Linked DNA regions of Planctomyces sp. SH-PL62. The protein of the gene in region 1 interacts with the protein of each later gene in a pairwise test. Links are inferred from orthologs where the notes say so. Each region holds a gene or a part of one and is shown in the gene's direction. Other genes may lie near its edges.

What was found. The genes of interacting proteins can lie anywhere in the genome.
Region 2: the proteins of VT85_RS23220 (region 1) and VT85_RS09300 interact in binary tests that used the Escherichia coli proteins (3 or more experiments, as listed by UniProt). The link is inferred for Planctomyces sp. SH-PL62 from one-to-one orthologs.

The regions. Positions count from the first base shown.
Region 1 is NZ_CP011273.1:5,933,929-5,941,272, forward strand. Bases 2,594-5,529 are described here. They hold VT85_RS23220 (ABC-F family ATP-binding cassette domain-containing protein), read left to right. Parts: upstream 2,594-3,177; coding sequence 3,178-4,881; downstream 4,882-5,529. Other genes in these bases: VT85_RS23215 (DUF1559 domain-containing protein), read right to left, coding at 2,594-2,745; VT85_RS23225 (EamA family transporter), read right to left, coding at 4,900-5,358; VT85_RS27060 (DUF190 domain-containing protein), read right to left, coding at 5,390-5,529. In the rest of the region: VT85_RS29780 (pseudouridine synthase), read right to left, coding at 1-457; more of VT85_RS23215, read right to left, coding at 1,705-2,593; more of VT85_RS27060, read right to left, coding at 5,530-6,121; VT85_RS23235 (fluoride efflux transporter FluC), read right to left, coding at 6,118-6,597; VT85_RS23240 (M15 family metallopeptidase), read right to left, coding at 6,677-7,344. UniProt on the Escherichia coli protein: Genetic data indicate it may be involved in ribosome assembly or function.
Region 2 is NZ_CP011273.1:2,412,402-2,420,206, forward strand. The notes cover bases 1,582-4,978. They hold VT85_RS09300 (2-oxoglutarate dehydrogenase E1 component), read left to right. Parts: upstream 1,582-1,964; coding sequence 1,965-4,778; downstream 4,779-4,978. Other genes in these bases: VT85_RS09295 (biotin/lipoate A/B protein ligase family protein), read left to right, coding at 1,582-1,688; odhB (2-oxoglutarate dehydrogenase complex dihydrolipoyllysine-residue succinyltransferase), read left to right, coding at 4,782-4,978. Outside these bases: purM (phosphoribosylformylglycinamidine cyclo-ligase), read right to left, coding at 1-9; VT85_RS09290 (cytochrome c), read left to right, coding at 287-745; more of VT85_RS09295, read left to right, coding at 957-1,581; more of odhB, read left to right, coding at 4,979-6,026; lpdA (dihydrolipoyl dehydrogenase), read left to right, coding at 6,145-7,551; VT85_RS09315 (hypothetical protein), read left to right, coding at 7,675-7,805. UniProt on the Escherichia coli protein: E1 component of the 2-oxoglutarate dehydrogenase (OGDH) complex which catalyzes the decarboxylation of 2-oxoglutarate, the first step in the conversion of 2-oxoglutarate to succinyl-CoA and CO(2).

The DNA.
Region 1 (7,344 bases):
GGTGCACCCGCGCGCCAAGCTCCTTGACGGTCTTGCCGTCGACCGTGACACGGCCCTGGAGGATGTATTCCTCGCAGGCGCGGCGCGACCCCAACCCGGACTGGGCCAGGACTTTCTGGAGGCGGTCGCCCTTCTCATTCTCGGGGCCGCCCTGGGCCTCGAACCGTCGGGGCTGGCGCGGGGCACCGCCGGCGGGGCCGCGAGAGGGCTTGCGGTCGCCGTAATTCGACCCCGGCCCCTGCCCCGGTCCGCCGGGCCGAGGGGGCCGACGATCGCCGTAGTTGGACTGCGATCCCTGAGGCTGGCCGGGGCGAAACGGCTTGGCCCCCTTGTTGAATCGCCGAGGTCCTGACCCGGAAAGGCTCCGCTGGGGGCCGCCGGGCGGTTTGGGTCCGCCCCCTTCTTTTCGCGCCGGTCGGCCTTTTCCGCCTCCCTGGAATGATCGTCGCTCCGCCATGGCCCACGCTCCTCGTCTTCTCTCTTGCACGGCAGCGAACGGGCCACCGGAACCGATTCGACCACCCCCCGAGGCTGCTCGCGCTCAGGGCGGTTGGATAGCCTTCCATCTTACGATTTTCGGGGCCCATTCGACCAGCACGGGCGTGCGATTGGATCCGACTTTCGCCTCGCCGCCGGGCGCCCCCCGAAAACCGGCGCCCCGTCCAACTCCCCATCCTGCAAATTTCGTCGACGTCCCAGGTTGCGAAACCGGCTCCGGCCCTAAAGGGGGGCTCCGGTCGACTGCTCCCAAACCGCTCAGCGAAACGCTCCGGGACGCCGCCGCGATTGGGTTCGATCGCTCCCGCAATTGGGTTCGATCGCGCCGCCCACAAACGGACCCAACCTATGCATCCCCTGACAAGACAAGCTCTTTCGTCAAAACCTCGGCCGTCGAAATTGGCTTCGTTCGGCGCTTTTGATGAATCTCGGGGCGTCGCAACGCGATTGGGTTCGATCGCTCGGGCCGGGGACGGATTCGACTCACGCATCCTTAACCAGGCAAATCCCTTACGTCACAACATCGATCGCCGTCTCCTGCCCCCCTTGAGGTAGTGGAGTCAAACGAGGAGCATTCCGGAATTGGCTTCGTTCGGCGCTTTTGATGGACCTCGGCGCGTCACGCCGTCAAGACGCTCGCCGTCATGTCATCCCACGGTGCCTCGTCCCGGTTCGGGATCGGCACATCATCCCAATTTAGATTGTACGACCGGATGCGCGGGTTGATCGCAGGGATCTGCGGAATCCGTCGACGGATCGCGAGCCGCCTCGGCGTCCGTCATCCTGGTACGGCCTCATAGGATGTCGTCGTCGAGCGTCCCTTCCCTGTCGACGACGGTGAGCCTCCGACCATGAACACAAAGCAAAAGGCCGTACTTGAACGCATCAAGGCCCTGGAGAACGCCATCGCGAGGGGGCGCGAGTTCCTGGAAACCGGCGCACATGCACACTGGCCTGGTTTTCGTCCCGTCTTCGTCCCCAAGGTCCGGGACGGCAAGGCCTTGCCACCTCACCCAGACTGGGTGAGACACGTGTTCCTTCCGGTTCGAGAACGGGCCCTGAGACGAGCGGAGGATCTGCTGGAGAAGTTGATGTAGGTCGTCCTGACGGACGGCCCCAAGCGCCGACGGTCTTGCAAGCACTGACGAAACCCCGGGAGGGGGTTTGCGCCAAGGCACCCCGAGCCCTGGTCGACCGCCCGCCGGGTCAAAACTCGTCGGTAGCGACGACGTCGCCGAAGTTGCGGGTCGAGAGCTTCTGCCAGACGCCGAAGTACGTCCCCGGAGCGATCGTGTACAGGCTCATGCCGTCGATGTCGGGCTCGCCGGTCCCGTCACGGCCGACCTCCGGCGGGTAGCCGGTCGCCGGGTCGTTCCGCCAGCTGTCGACCGTCTCCTTGATGAACCGCACCGAGCCGTCGCAGAAGGCCGCGTTGACCCCGCCGGGATGGAAGCTCGCCGGGTTCCTCGGGACATGGTTGACCGTGGTCGGGCCGATCTTCCCCGACCCGTTCGGCGGGAAGAACGTCTCGACCTGCGAATGCTTGCCCGCGCCCAGGTGCCACCAGTGGTAGCCGGACGGCGGCCGGGTGAGGCCGTCGGTGTTCACCTTCCCCCCGGTCAGCACGCCATGGGCGCACTCGCCGAAGAGCAGGGTGTTGCTCGCGCCATCGGTGATCCCGGAGAGCCCGACCGCGCCCTCGCCATAGATCACGCCATTCATGCTGGCATATCGCTGGGCGAATCCGTCGCTGCCCAGGCTCAGCGTCCAGGTGCCCGAGAACCCGGCGTAGCTGGAGAAGCACTGCCGCCACAACCCGATGGAAGGTGCGAACCACTCGCCCGCGTCCACCGACACCGGGGCTGAATCGGTGTCGCTGGGACAGATCAAGCCGCCGATGGCCTGACCCGCGATCGTGCTGTTCTCCGGGTAGAGAGCCTGCCGGTCGAAGTTGGCCGAAGCATAGGCCGGGCCCTGCTCCAGGTAGGGCAGGAGGCGGACGAACTGGCCGAGCGTGGCCGCCCCGTACTGGCTGCCCGGGAGGACGCCGTTGACGTCGTGGTAGTTGGCCGCCGCCAGGGCGAGTTGCTTGAGGTTGTTCGTGCACTGGACCCGCCGGGCCCCCTCGCGCACGGCTTGCACGGCGGGCAGCAGGAGCGCGATCAACACGGCGATGATCAGGATCACCACCAGTAGCTCGATCAAGCTGAAACCACGGCGGACTGTGGTGGGGTTGGTATCCGCCATGACAAATCCCCCGCCCGGGCATGAGAACGACGCCAACGAACCCATGACAAGCATCGGAGATGAGGTACGGCGTGGCAATATCGATGTTGAGGCGAAGATCGCCGGGACGATCGACTTCTGGTCGCCGGCCCCGACCGTGCGGAACGCTCGACTCGCCCACAATTTCGGCAAGCGTCGGCTGGGAGCTCGAAGAGGGAAAGCGAGGTGATATGGGTGGAATCGAAGCGCCGACGGAACGCCCCGCCCTCCCAAATTCGGCGCCTGGCCGATCGTGGCCTCGCGAACGTCCCTTGCCGAAGACCATCGATAAAGTTACTCTTATGAACTTTATTCCGACTCTCGACGCCTGATTTCGACGACGGGACCGGCCGGACTTCGATTCGGCGTTCGGTCCCCCCCTTCCTGCCCGCCATCCGCGAGACGAACCCCCCGATGATCCGTTTGGTCAACGCCCACAAGAAGTTCGGCCATCAGACGATTTACGACGGCATCGACGCCTCGATCACCCGAGGCGAGCGGATCGGCCTGCTCGGGAAGAACGGCACCGGCAAGTCGACCCTGTTCAAGGTGTTGATGCGCGAGGAGTCGCTGGACTCCGGGGAGATGCTCCGCGACCGCAAGTGCTCGATCGGCTATCTCTCGCAGGAGATGCACCCGCTCCGCGAGGGGACGGTCTTCGAGAACATGCTGAACCATCTCGGCCCCTGGACCGAGGCCGACGTTCGGCTCAAGGCGGTCATGAAGGGGCTGGAAGACGGCGACCCGCAGGCCCTGGACGACTACGACGACGCGATGGAAGCGTTCGTCTCGGCCGGCGGCTACGACATGGAAGCCCGCGCCAAGGCGATCCTGCTGGGCCTGGGATTCTCGGTCGCCCAGCTGGACGCGCCGGTCGCCACCCTCTCGGGGGGCTGGGCGATGCGGCTGGCGCTCGGCGGCCTGCTCGCCTTCGAACACGACCTGCTGCTCCTCGACGAGCCCACCAACCACCTCGACCTTTTAAGCGTCAAGTGGTTCGAGGATTTCCTCCGCTCCTACTCCGGCGCGATCCTGATCACCTGCCACGACCGCGACTTCCTCGACCGGGTGATCACCAAGACGTTCGAGCTGGAGCTGGGCAAGCTCCACTCCTACCCCGGCAACTATTCGGCCCACATCCCGCAGAAGGAGCACCGGCTGGCGGTCCACCAGGCGTCGTTCGACACGCAGCAGAAGAAGATCCGCCAGATGCAGGATTTCGTCGATCGCAACCGCGCCAACGCGGCGACCGCCTCGCGGGCCCAGAGCCGGCTGAAGGCGATGGACAAGATCGATCGGATCGACGCGCCCCGGACCGACAACGCCACCGCCCGATTCCGCCTGCCCGAGCCGCCCCGGAGCGGCCACATCGTCGCCAAGTTCGTCGACGTCGCGTTCTCTTACGGCGCCAGGGAGGTCTATCGCAGCCTCTCGCTGGAGATCGAGCGAGGCGACAAGGTGGTGCTGGTCGGGCCCAACGGCGCCGGCAAGACGACGCTCATGAAGCTGCTGGCGGGCGTCCACGCGGCGACGCGGGGCGAGGTCGCGTTCGGCAGCAACGTCCTCGCCACCTACTTCGCCCAGCACCGGGTCGAAGGCCTGAACATGAAGTCGACCGTGATCGCCAACCTGCGCGACGTCCACCCCGGCGCCAGCGAAGGCGCCCTGCGGCACATGCTCGGCGCCTTCCTCTTCTCGGGCGACGCCGTCGAGAAGACCGTCGGGTCGCTCTCCGGCGGCGAGAAGACCCGCCTCTGCCTGGCGCGGATCCTCACCGTCGCCCACAACTTCATCATGATGGACGAGCCGACCAACCATCTCGACATCGCCAGCCGCGACGTGCTCGAGGAAGCCCTGAACGAGTATTCGGGCTCGCTCTGCTTCATCTCGCACGACGAGCACTTCATCCGCGCCGTGGCGAACAAGGTGATCGAGGTCGAGGCGGGCAAGCTGACGGTCTACCCCTGCAGCTACGACGACTACCTCTACGCCAAGCTCAAGCGGCAAGAGGCCGACAGCCCCTTCGCCGTGCTCACGCGCAGGGTCAAGCCCCGGACCGAAGACTCCCCCAACGGCGCCGATCCCAAGGCCGGCCGCCGGGCGTCTTCGGTCGGCTGAGGTCGGGCCGAGGAAACCTCACCCGAACGCCCGCTTGAGGCTCTCCTGGATCGTGGGGAGGGTGAGGAGGACGCCCACGACGATGAGGGCGGCGCCGAGGAGGGTGAGGGGCTTGATCGGCTCGCGGAGGATCAGGAAGCCGAGCGACATGGCGATGACGAAGCTGAGCTTGTCGATGGGGGCCACGCCCGAGATCGGGCCGGTCTTCAGGGCGGCGAAGTAGAAAAGCCAGGAGAGCCCGGTCGCGACCCCCGAGAGGACCAGGGCCGTCCAGTCGCGGGCGGTGAGCGCGCCGAGGCCGCGCAGCTCGCCCCGCGCCAGGACCAGGACCGTCGCGAAGGCGACCACGACGAGGGTGCGGATGAGGGTCGCCAGGTTCGACGGGACCTGGCTCACGCCGATCTTCGCGAGCAGCGCCGTGAGCCCGGCGAAGACGGCCGACAGCGCGGCGCAGGCGGGCCAGTTCAGGTCCATCATCGCGAAGGACTCCGGCAGGGTCGGGCGGGCTTCACTTCAAGGGGGACGAGGGCCGGAAGTCGACGACCCGGACGTCTTGCACCACGATCAGGCCGCCGTCGACCATCTCTTTCAGGATCGGGAGGATCGCGTCGATCCGCTCGGGCCGGTCGACGATCTCGACCTTCTCGGGCACGTCCTCGGAAAGGCCGAGGAGGTGGGCGCGGTGGATGACGGAGGTGCGGCCGAACCCCATCACGCCGAGGCTCGCCGTGGCGCCGGCCAGGCCCAGCTCGCGGCACCGCATGACGATCGCCGAGGCCAGGTTGCGGCCCCGCCACAGATCCGAGCTGCCGAGGTAGAGGGTCACGCGCCGCGCTTCGCCTTCGAGCGTCATCGACGAGACTCCGGGGAGCGGAGAGACGGCGGCGGGACTTCCGACGCCCGCGACGCCGGCATGGGATGCATAAACGACGACCCGGACCGGCTCGACCGTGACGAGCCCGGCGGGCTCCATCGCGGAGAGGTCGCCGAGCAGGGAGTCGACGCGGTCGGCCCCGTCGACCACCTCGACGGCGACCGGCACGTCGAGGCCCTGATACTCGCTGCGGGCGTCGTGGATCCGGCGGCGGGCGCCGTAGCTGAGGTCCACGAGGAAAACCGAGGCCCCCGCCACTTGCCGCGAACGGGCCGTCTCGACGACGGCCCGGTAGACGGGCCGACCGCGCCATCGCCGGCTCGCGTTCAGGAGGAGCCGCAGGAGTACGGCGTCCGGCGGGATCAAGATCCCTCCTCGTCCACGGTCGCGGTCGCGTCGTTCGCGCCCTGCTCGAACGCCGCCGACCGGGGGGCGTCGGCGCTCGCCTGAGAGGCCCCGTAAGAGGGGAAGAGGTCTCGGGCCAGGATGATGCCCAGGAACGCGGCCAGGAATCCGGTCGCGACGCTCCCCGCCATGTTGAACGCCGCCGCGCCGCGCTCGCCGCGCTGCCAGAGCGTGACCGATTCGAACGCGAAGGTGGAGAAGGTCGTGTAGCCGCCGAGGAAGCCGGTCAGGATCGCCAGCCGGGCGTGGGGATGCGGCAGCCAGTGCGTCAGCGCGGTGGTGAGGAAGCCGATGGCGAACGAGCCGCTCGCGTTGATGACGAAGGTCCCCCAGTGCGAGGCGACCCACCGGCTCAGGCCCACGCCCACCCAGTAGCGGGCGTTGACGCCCAGCATCCCCCCCAGCGACAACACCAGGACACGGCTCCAGACTTCCACGGCGCGGCTCCCGACGATCGTTGCGAGAGGGTGAGGAACGAGGCGAGGCGAGGCGGGGTTCGGGCCGCTCGCCGATCAGTCAGGGGCGCTCGGGCTTCTCGAAGTGCTGATAATCGGTGGGGCTGGGGGACTTCCAGTCGCCGGCCCAGGTCCAGCCGCGTTCGACGAAGGCGCGGGTGACGGGGTGGTCTCGGGTCAGGGTTCCGGGGGCCCTGGGGTCGTAGGTCGCGCCCGGCGGCAGGACGAGCTTCCCCTTGACGTAGGGGTTCTGGACGGTGTTGAGGTCGATGGCGCGGCCGTAGCCGTGGTTGGAGATCCGGGTCCCGCCGGTGATCGGGCGGTAATTGAAGCTCGACGAGTTGTTCGCTTCCATCGAGAGATCATCATCCCAGAACCCGTTCTTGCGGAACCTGGGGTGGGAGACCGGGACGGCCGACTGGATCGGGAACTTCTCGCGGAGGGCGACGGCGAAGGCGTGGCGGATGTCGTCGACGAGGTCCTGGTGGGCGACGATCTGGCCCTTGTGGACCTTGCCGTCGAAGCCGAGATAGAGGACGTCGAAGAGCCGCTGGGCGTCGCGGATGGCGTCCGGGCAGCCGGGGCGGAGGCCGTCGAACGCCTCGGCCTCGGTCATGGCGCTGTCGATCACGGGGTCGTCGATCGTGCCCGCGGGGGGATCGGCGATCGCCCTCCCGGCGGCGAGTCCGCCGAACAGGGCCGCCGCGATGATCCCCATGCGGCAGGCGC
Region 2 (7,805 bases), 3.5 Mb from region 1 along the record:
CTCGCTCATAACCGTCCGCAGAAAGAGAATCCCGAGGGGACGTCGCCCCGAAACCGATGCGCCGACAGGAGAATCATCGCCCAGCGCGGCCGACGCCGACAAGGCGCCTCCGCCCCGACGCCCCCCGCATGACGCGCGGGGCCCCATCCTTGATCGAGCCGGTCGCGCGGTATAGATTAAGGTTCCCCGGACCGAACGGCGAGGTTTCGGCCTACCCACCGCGCCTACCCCGTTTTTCCATCCCGACGGTCCCTCCGATTCCCCCGATCCCAGGAGAACCGAAGATATGAAGCGCAAATGGATCGCCCTGGCCGCCAGCCTGACCTTCGGCCTCGGCCTGTGCGCGACGGCCTTCTCCGGCTCGTCCGACGAGGAGTCCGCGCTCGGCCAGATCATGGAGAAGGTGCAGAAGCAGAAGGCCGTCATCACCAAGGGCGTCCGCAACGTCGCCTCCTACAAGAAGTCGCAGTCGGACGTCGAGAAGGCCGCCAAGGAATGGGTCAAGCTCGCCAAGGAGTCCAAGCCCCACAACGAGGCCGCCAAGGCCGCCAAGGGCCAGGACGACCCCGTGAAGAAGTGGGACGAGCTGATCGACGTCTGGGTCAAGGAGTCCGAGAAGCTGGCCGAGATCGCCGCCAAGGCCGACTCCACCCAGAAGGACGCCAAGGACCAGCTCAACACCATCAACAAGAACTGCACCGAGTGCCATCAGGTCTTCCGCATCGACGCCGACGAGAATTTCTGAGTCCGCAAACGCGGGACGGCCCGCGGAGGACGACGCGAGTCGGCCCTCGCGGCCGTCCCTCGGGCGGCGCGGAAGAGAAGCGCCGACGGCCTTCCCCTATTTCGGGAAATGGGCTACACCAGACGCCGTCGAGCGACCGTCCCCGAACTCGCCCCCACCGACCTCCGCAGGGGGCCGGGACGACGGCCGACCTAAAAAAAGGCCCCGCGGCGTGCCCCCCGACCCCCTCGAACTGACGCTGGCGACCGTCCACGAGAACCTGGCGCTCGACGAGGCGATCCTGGTCGACGCCGACGAGCGCGACGGCCCCCCCGTGCTCCGCTTCTGGGAGCAGCCGGACTTCGCCGTCGTGCTGGGGTCCTCCCGGCGGCTGGCCGACGAGCTGGACGTCGGGCGCTGCCGCGAGGACGGCGTCGCCGTCGCGCGACGGACCAGCGGCGGAGGGACCGTGGTGATCGGCCCCGGGGCGCTCAACGTGACGGTCGTCCTGGCCATGGATTCCGCCCCCGAGCTGGTCACGGTGGACGGGACCCAGGCGTACGTACTGGGCCGGATCGCCGAATCGCTGCGGCACGTCGCGCCGGCGGTGGAGGTGAAGGGCTCGGGCGACCTGACGATCGCCGGCCGGAAGTTCTCGGGGAGCGCCCAGAGGCGGCTCCGGAGGCGGCTCCTGGTGCATGCGACGATCCTCTACGATTTCCCGATCGCGAGGATCACGCGTTATTTGCGGACTCCGGGGCGTCAGCCCGATTATCGGGGGGGGCGGACGCACGAGGAGTTCTTGATGAATCTCCCGGTACGGCGTAGAATTTTGACTGAATCGATCCGCTCGGCGTGGTCCCACTCCACTCTTCTCACTACGACGTCGGATGTCCCACAAGATCTGCTCGAAACTCTGCGTGTCGAGAAGTTCTCGAACCGATCTTGGATCGAGCGACTATGACGCCCCGGCGATGGAGTCGCCCGTGGTGATGCGGCGAAGACGAAGCGAGACGGCCGACCGGGCGAGCGACGAGCCCGGACCGCCTTCGCGCGCCTTCGCCGGGAGGGGTGGAACGTCGCGCGCCTACCAGAGGGAACGGTCGCATCCCCGAGACCGGACGAACGACCCGCCACGCGGGGAGGGTCGCGGCCCCGGGCTCGGAAAACCAACGCCTTCGTCAAGTCCGCGGCTCGCCCCGAGGCTTACACGCCCGGGCCGGCCAGGAGATCCATTTCGATGACACCCACGTCGGTCGTGAGCCGGGCGAACCTGGACCTGGTGGAAGCCTATCAGCGCCGGTGGCGGGAGGATCCCGCCTCGGTCGACGAGTCCTGGCGGAACTTCTTCGAGGGGTACGATCTCGGCGCCTCGCTCATCAACCCCGCCGCCGCCCCGTACGGCGACGCCCCGCCCCCCGCCCAGCAGTCCGTCAAGGCCGTCACCCGGCTGGTCGACGCCTACCGCGAGATGGGCCACAACCTGGCCGACCTCGACCCCCTCAAGCTCACCCCCCGCCGGCTGACGGACGAGCAGCTCGAGCTGGCCAACTTCGGGCTCTCGGAGGCCGACCTCGACCGGGACTTCTACACCAAGTTCGGCGAGGAGGACCACGGCACCCTCCGCGAGATCCTGTCGGTCCTGCGCGACACCTACTGCCGGACGATCGGCGTCGAGTACATGCACATCCGCGACCTGGAGATCCGTCGCTGGCTCTTCGAGCGGATGGAGCCGGTGCGGAACAACCCCCGCTTCGACCTCAAGAAGAAGCGGCGGATCATCTACAAGCTCAACGAAGCCGAGCTGTTCGAGACCTTCCTCCACAAGAACTTCGTGGGCCAGAAGCGTTTCTCGCTGGAAGGGGGCGAGATGCTGATCCCGCTCCTGGACGCGATCATCGAGCGGGCCGGCGGCCTGGGGGTCCAGGAGATCGTCATGGGCATGCCCCACCGGGGGCGGCTCAACGTGCTGGCGAACATCCTGCACAAGCCCTACGGCCTGATCTTCAGCGAGTTCGAGGGGAACATGCCGGAGACGGTCGCCGGCGACGGCGACGTCAAGTACCACCTGGGGTTCTCGGCCGACCACGTCACCCAGGACCGACGGACGGTCCACCTGACGCTCACCCCCAACCCCAGCCACCTGGAGGCCGTCAACCCGGTCGTCGAGGGCCGGATGCGGGCCAAGCAGCGGCGGGCCAAGGACGCCCTGCGGAAGCTGGGGGCCCCGATCCTGATCCACGGCGACGCCGCGTTCGCCGGCCAGGGCCTGGTGGCCGAGACGCTCAACCTCTCGCAGCTGCCGGGCTACCGCACCGGCGGCACCATCCACATCGTCGTCAACAACCAGATCGGGTTCACGACCTCCCCGAGCGAGGGCCGGTCGACCCGCTACTGCACCGACGTCGCCAAGATGATCGAGGTGCCGATCTTCCACGTCAACGGCGAGGACCCCGAGGCCGTCGTCTTCGTCGGCGAGCTGGCGACGGACTTCCGCCAGCAGTTCGGCCGGGACGTCGTCATCGACATGGTCTGCTATCGCCGCCACGGCCACAACGAAGGCGACGAGCCGGGGTTCACCCAGCCCCTGATGTACGACAACATCAAGAACCGGATCAGCGTCCGCGAGATGTACACCGAGCGCCTCGTGACCTCGGGCGAGCTGACGAGCAAGGAGGCGGAGTCGGTCGCCGAGACCTTCGCCGAGAAGCTCCAGCAGGTCCTCGAAGAGGTCAAGCGCGAGGGGGTCGAGCCCCGCACCGCCATGCCCGGCTACTCCAGCGGCCCCTGGTCGGAGCTGACGCCCCACTATTCGTTCGAGCCGGTGGAGACGGGCGTCGGGTACGACGTGCTCAAGAAGATCACGAGCGTCGCCGCCTCGCCGCCGACCGGCTTCACCCCCAACCACAAGCTCGTCCGCATCTTCAAGAACCGCGTCGCGGTCATGGAGGAGAAGGGGGGGGTCGACTGGGCGTTCGCCGAGAGCCTGGCGTTCGGGTCGCTCCTGTTGGAGGAGACCCCGGTCCGGCTCAGCGGCCAGGACAGCCGTCGCGGGACGTTCAGCCAGCGGCACGCCGTCCTGATCGACCAGCTCACCGGCCAGCCCTGGATCCCGCTCAACAACCTCGGCGGCGGCCAGGCCCAGTTCTGCGTCTACGACAGCCTGCTGTCCGAGGCCGCGGTCCTCGGCTTCGACTACGGCTACTCGCTCGACGAGCCCTCGATGCTGATCATGTGGGAGGCCCAGTTCGGCGACTTCGCCAACGGCGCCCAGGTGATCATCGACCAGTTCATCGCCTCGGCCGAGTCGAAGTGGGGGCGGGGGAGCGGCCTGGTCATGCTCCTGCCGCACGGCTACGAAGGGCAGGGGCCGGAACACTCCAGCGCCCGCCTCGAACGGTTCCTCCAGCTCTGCGCCGAGGACAACATCCAGGTCTGCGTCCCCTCCACGCCGGCCCAGTACTTCCACATGCTCAGGCGGCAGGTCCGGCGGAATTTCCGCAAGCCCCTGATCGTCATGACCCCCAAGAGCCTGCTCCGCCGCAAGGAGGCCGTGTCGCCCGTCGACCGACTCGTCGACGATCGGTTCCACGACGTCCTGGACGACTCCGACGCCCCCAGGGGCGCCCGCCGGCTCCTGCTCTGCTCCGGCAAGGTCTATTACGACCTGGCCGCCAAGCGGGCCGAGCTGGGCAAGGAGAAGGAGGTCGCGATCGTCCGCCTGGAGCAGCCCTACCCGTTCCCGGCCCAGGAGCTGAAGCAGATCCTCGACGGCTACCCGGACGTCCGCGACTGGGTCTGGGTCCAGGAAGAGTCGCAGAACATGGGCGCCTGGACGTTCGTCGCGCCCCGGCTCGAGGAGCTGATGGGCCTCCCCTTCCAGTACGTCGGCCGCGACGCCAGCGCCAGCCCGGCGACCGGCTCGAAGCTGGTCCACGACCGCGAGCAGTCCGAACTGGTCGAGGCGGCCGTCGGCGCCGCGGTCCCGCACCTCGTCTCCGCAACCCCCGTCCGCGCCCTGGCCGCCGCCGGTTCGCGGGAAGGAGTCCGTTGAAAGATGTCCGCCGTTCCGATCAGCGTCCCCGGGGTCGGTGAATCGATCTCCGAAGGCATCCTCGCCAAGTGGCTCGCCGCCGACGGCTCGACGGTCAAGGCCGGCGATCCGCTCTTCGAGCTGGAGACCGACAAGGCGACCAACGTCGTCCCCGCGCCGGCCTCGGGCGTCCTCAAAGCCCAGGCCGCCGAGGGGGACACCGTCGCCATCGGCGCCACCGTCGGCGTCATCGACCCGTCGGGAACCCCCACCGCCGCCGCCGCCGCCGCCGCCGCCAAGACCCCCGCTCCCGAGCGGGGGGATTCCAAGCCGACCCCGGCGCCCGCGAAGGGGGCCGCGAACGGCGTCGACCACCTCTCGCCCGCCGTCCGCCGGATCGTCGCCGAGGAAGGCGTCGACCCGTCCCAGGTCGCCGGGACCGGCAAGGGAGGGCGGATCACCAAGGGAGACGTCCTGGACCACGCGGCCTCCGGCGCGTCCGCCAAGGCCCCTGAATCGGCGCCCGCTCCGGCCGCCCCGCCGGCCCCGAAGCCTCCCGTGGCGAAGGAAGGCCGCGAGACCCGCGAGCGGATGAGCGGCCTCCGGCAGCGGATCGCCCAGCGCCTGGTCGAGGCCCAGCACACGGCCGCCATCCTCACGACCTTCAACGAGGTCGACCTGACCCGCGTCATGGCGACCCGGTCGAAGTACAAGGAGGCGTTCCAGAAGGCCCACGGGGTCTCCCTGGGCTTCATGTCCTTCTTCATCAAGGCGACGATCGAGGCCCTCAAGGCGTTCCCGAACGTCAATGCCCGGATCGAAGGGCATGAGATCGTCCGCCACAACTACTACAACATCGGCGTGGCCGTGAGCACCGATCGGGGCCTCATGGTCCCCGTCGTCCGCGACGCCGACCAGCTCTCGTTCGCCGGCATCGAGCTGGCCATCGGCCACTACGCCGACAAGGCCCGCAAGGGCACGATCGGCGTCGACGACCTCCAGGGGGGGACGTTCACGATCACCAACGGCGGCGTCTTCGGCTCGCTCGTCTCGACGCCGATCCTCAACCCCCCCCAGAGCGGCATCCTCGGCATGCACGCGATCAAGAAGCGCCCCGTCGTCGTCGACGACCAGATCGTCATCCGGCCCATGATGTACCTGGCCCTCTCGTACGACCACCGGCTGATCGACGGCCGAGAGGCCGTCAGCGCCCTGGTCCGCATCAAGGATTGCCTCGAAGACCCCGAGCGGCTGCTCCTGGAAATCTGACGACCAACCCCCATCCGGCCTCGGACGAGCCCCCGCGCGGGCCCGTCCGGGGCTTTTTTTCGAATCCCGAACGACTCGGCTCGACTCACCTTAACGAACGAGAAAAGAGGAACCCGCGGTGGCGGAACGGTACGACCTGGTCGTGATCGGGGCGGGCCCCGGCGGATATGTGGCGGCGATCCGGGCGGCCCAGCTCGGGCTCAAGGTCGCCTGCGTCGAGAAGGCCGCGGCTCTCGGCGGGACCTGCCTGCGGATCGGCTGCATCCCCAGCAAGGCGCTGCTGGACTCCAGCGAGTTCTACCACCTGGCCGAGGCCAAGTTCGCCAAGCACGGCATCACGTACGAGAAGCTCGGCATCGACCTGCCGGCGATGCTCAAGCGGAAGGATCAGGTCGTCAAGGGGCTGACCGACGGCGTCGCCTACCTCTTCCGCAAGAACAAGATCACCCCCGTCTTCGGCGCGGCCAAACTGACCTCGCCGACGACCGTGCAAGTGGCCGGGAACGACGGCAAGGCCGTCGACCTGGAAGCCGGACACATCCTCCTGGCGACCGGCTCCGAGCCGATCAACCTGCCGTTCCTGCCGTTCGACGGCAAGACCGTCGTCAGCTCGACCGAGGCCCTGGCGTTCGACGCCGTCCCCAAGCACCTCGTCGTCGTCGGCGGCGGGGCCATCGGCCTGGAACTGGGGTCGGTCTGGCGTCGCCTGGGCGCCAAGGTCACCGTCGTCGAGTTCCTCCCCCGCATCGTCCCGTCCTCCGACTTCGAGATCGGCGAACTGCTCCGCAAGAGCCTGGCCAAGCAGGGCCTGGAGTTCCACCTGGAGACCAAGGTCTCCGGCGCCGAGATCAAGCCCGACGGGGCCGTCGTCAAGGCGACGAACGCCAAGGGGGAGGAGCTGTCCTTCCCCTGCGACAAGATCCTGGTCTCGGTCGGCCGCCGCGCCTACACCGAGGGCCTGGGCCTGGACAGGGCCGGGGTGCAGGCCGACCCGAAGTCCGGCAAGATCCCCGTCGACCCCCATTTCCGGACCAACGTGGCGACGATCTCGGCCCTCGGCGACCTGATCGCCGGGCCCATGCTCGCCCACAAGGCCGAGGACGAAGGGGTCGCCTTCGCCGAGCTGCTCGTCGGCAAGGCGGGCCACGTCGATTACGACACCATCCCCAACGTCGTCTACACCTGGCCCGAACTCGCCAGCGTGGGACGCACCGAGGAGCAGTTGAAGGAGCAGGGGGTCGAATACCGCGTCGGCAAGTCGGCCTTCGCGGCCAACGGCCGGGCCAAGGCCATGGACGAGACCGAAGGCGTGGTGAAGCTCCTCGCCGAGGCCAAAACCGACCGCCTGCTGGGTGCGCACATCGTCGGCCCCCGGGCCAGCGACCTGATCGCCGAGCTGGTGGCGGTGATGGAGTTCGGCGGCTCGGCCGAAGATATCGCCCGCACCAGCCACGCCCACCCGACCCTCAGCGAGGTCGTCCGCGAGGCGGCCCTGGCCGTCGACAAGCGGTCGATCAGCGGCTGATCCGCGAAATCCGAACCCCCGGCGCGGTCGATCCGACTCCGCCGCTTGCAACCCGCGCCGGGGAGGCTAAACTGATCGCACGTACACAACTCGATCGTCGCCGGGCCGGGGAGTCGGAACATCATGTGGGAAGTCCTCTGTGAAGTGGGCGCGGGGCTGCGGCCGTCGGAGCGGACGGTGGCGGTCCCGGACGTCTACGGCAACCGCCACCACCTCCGCGTGGAGGCGGGCTTCATCGCCGAGGTGGACGGCAA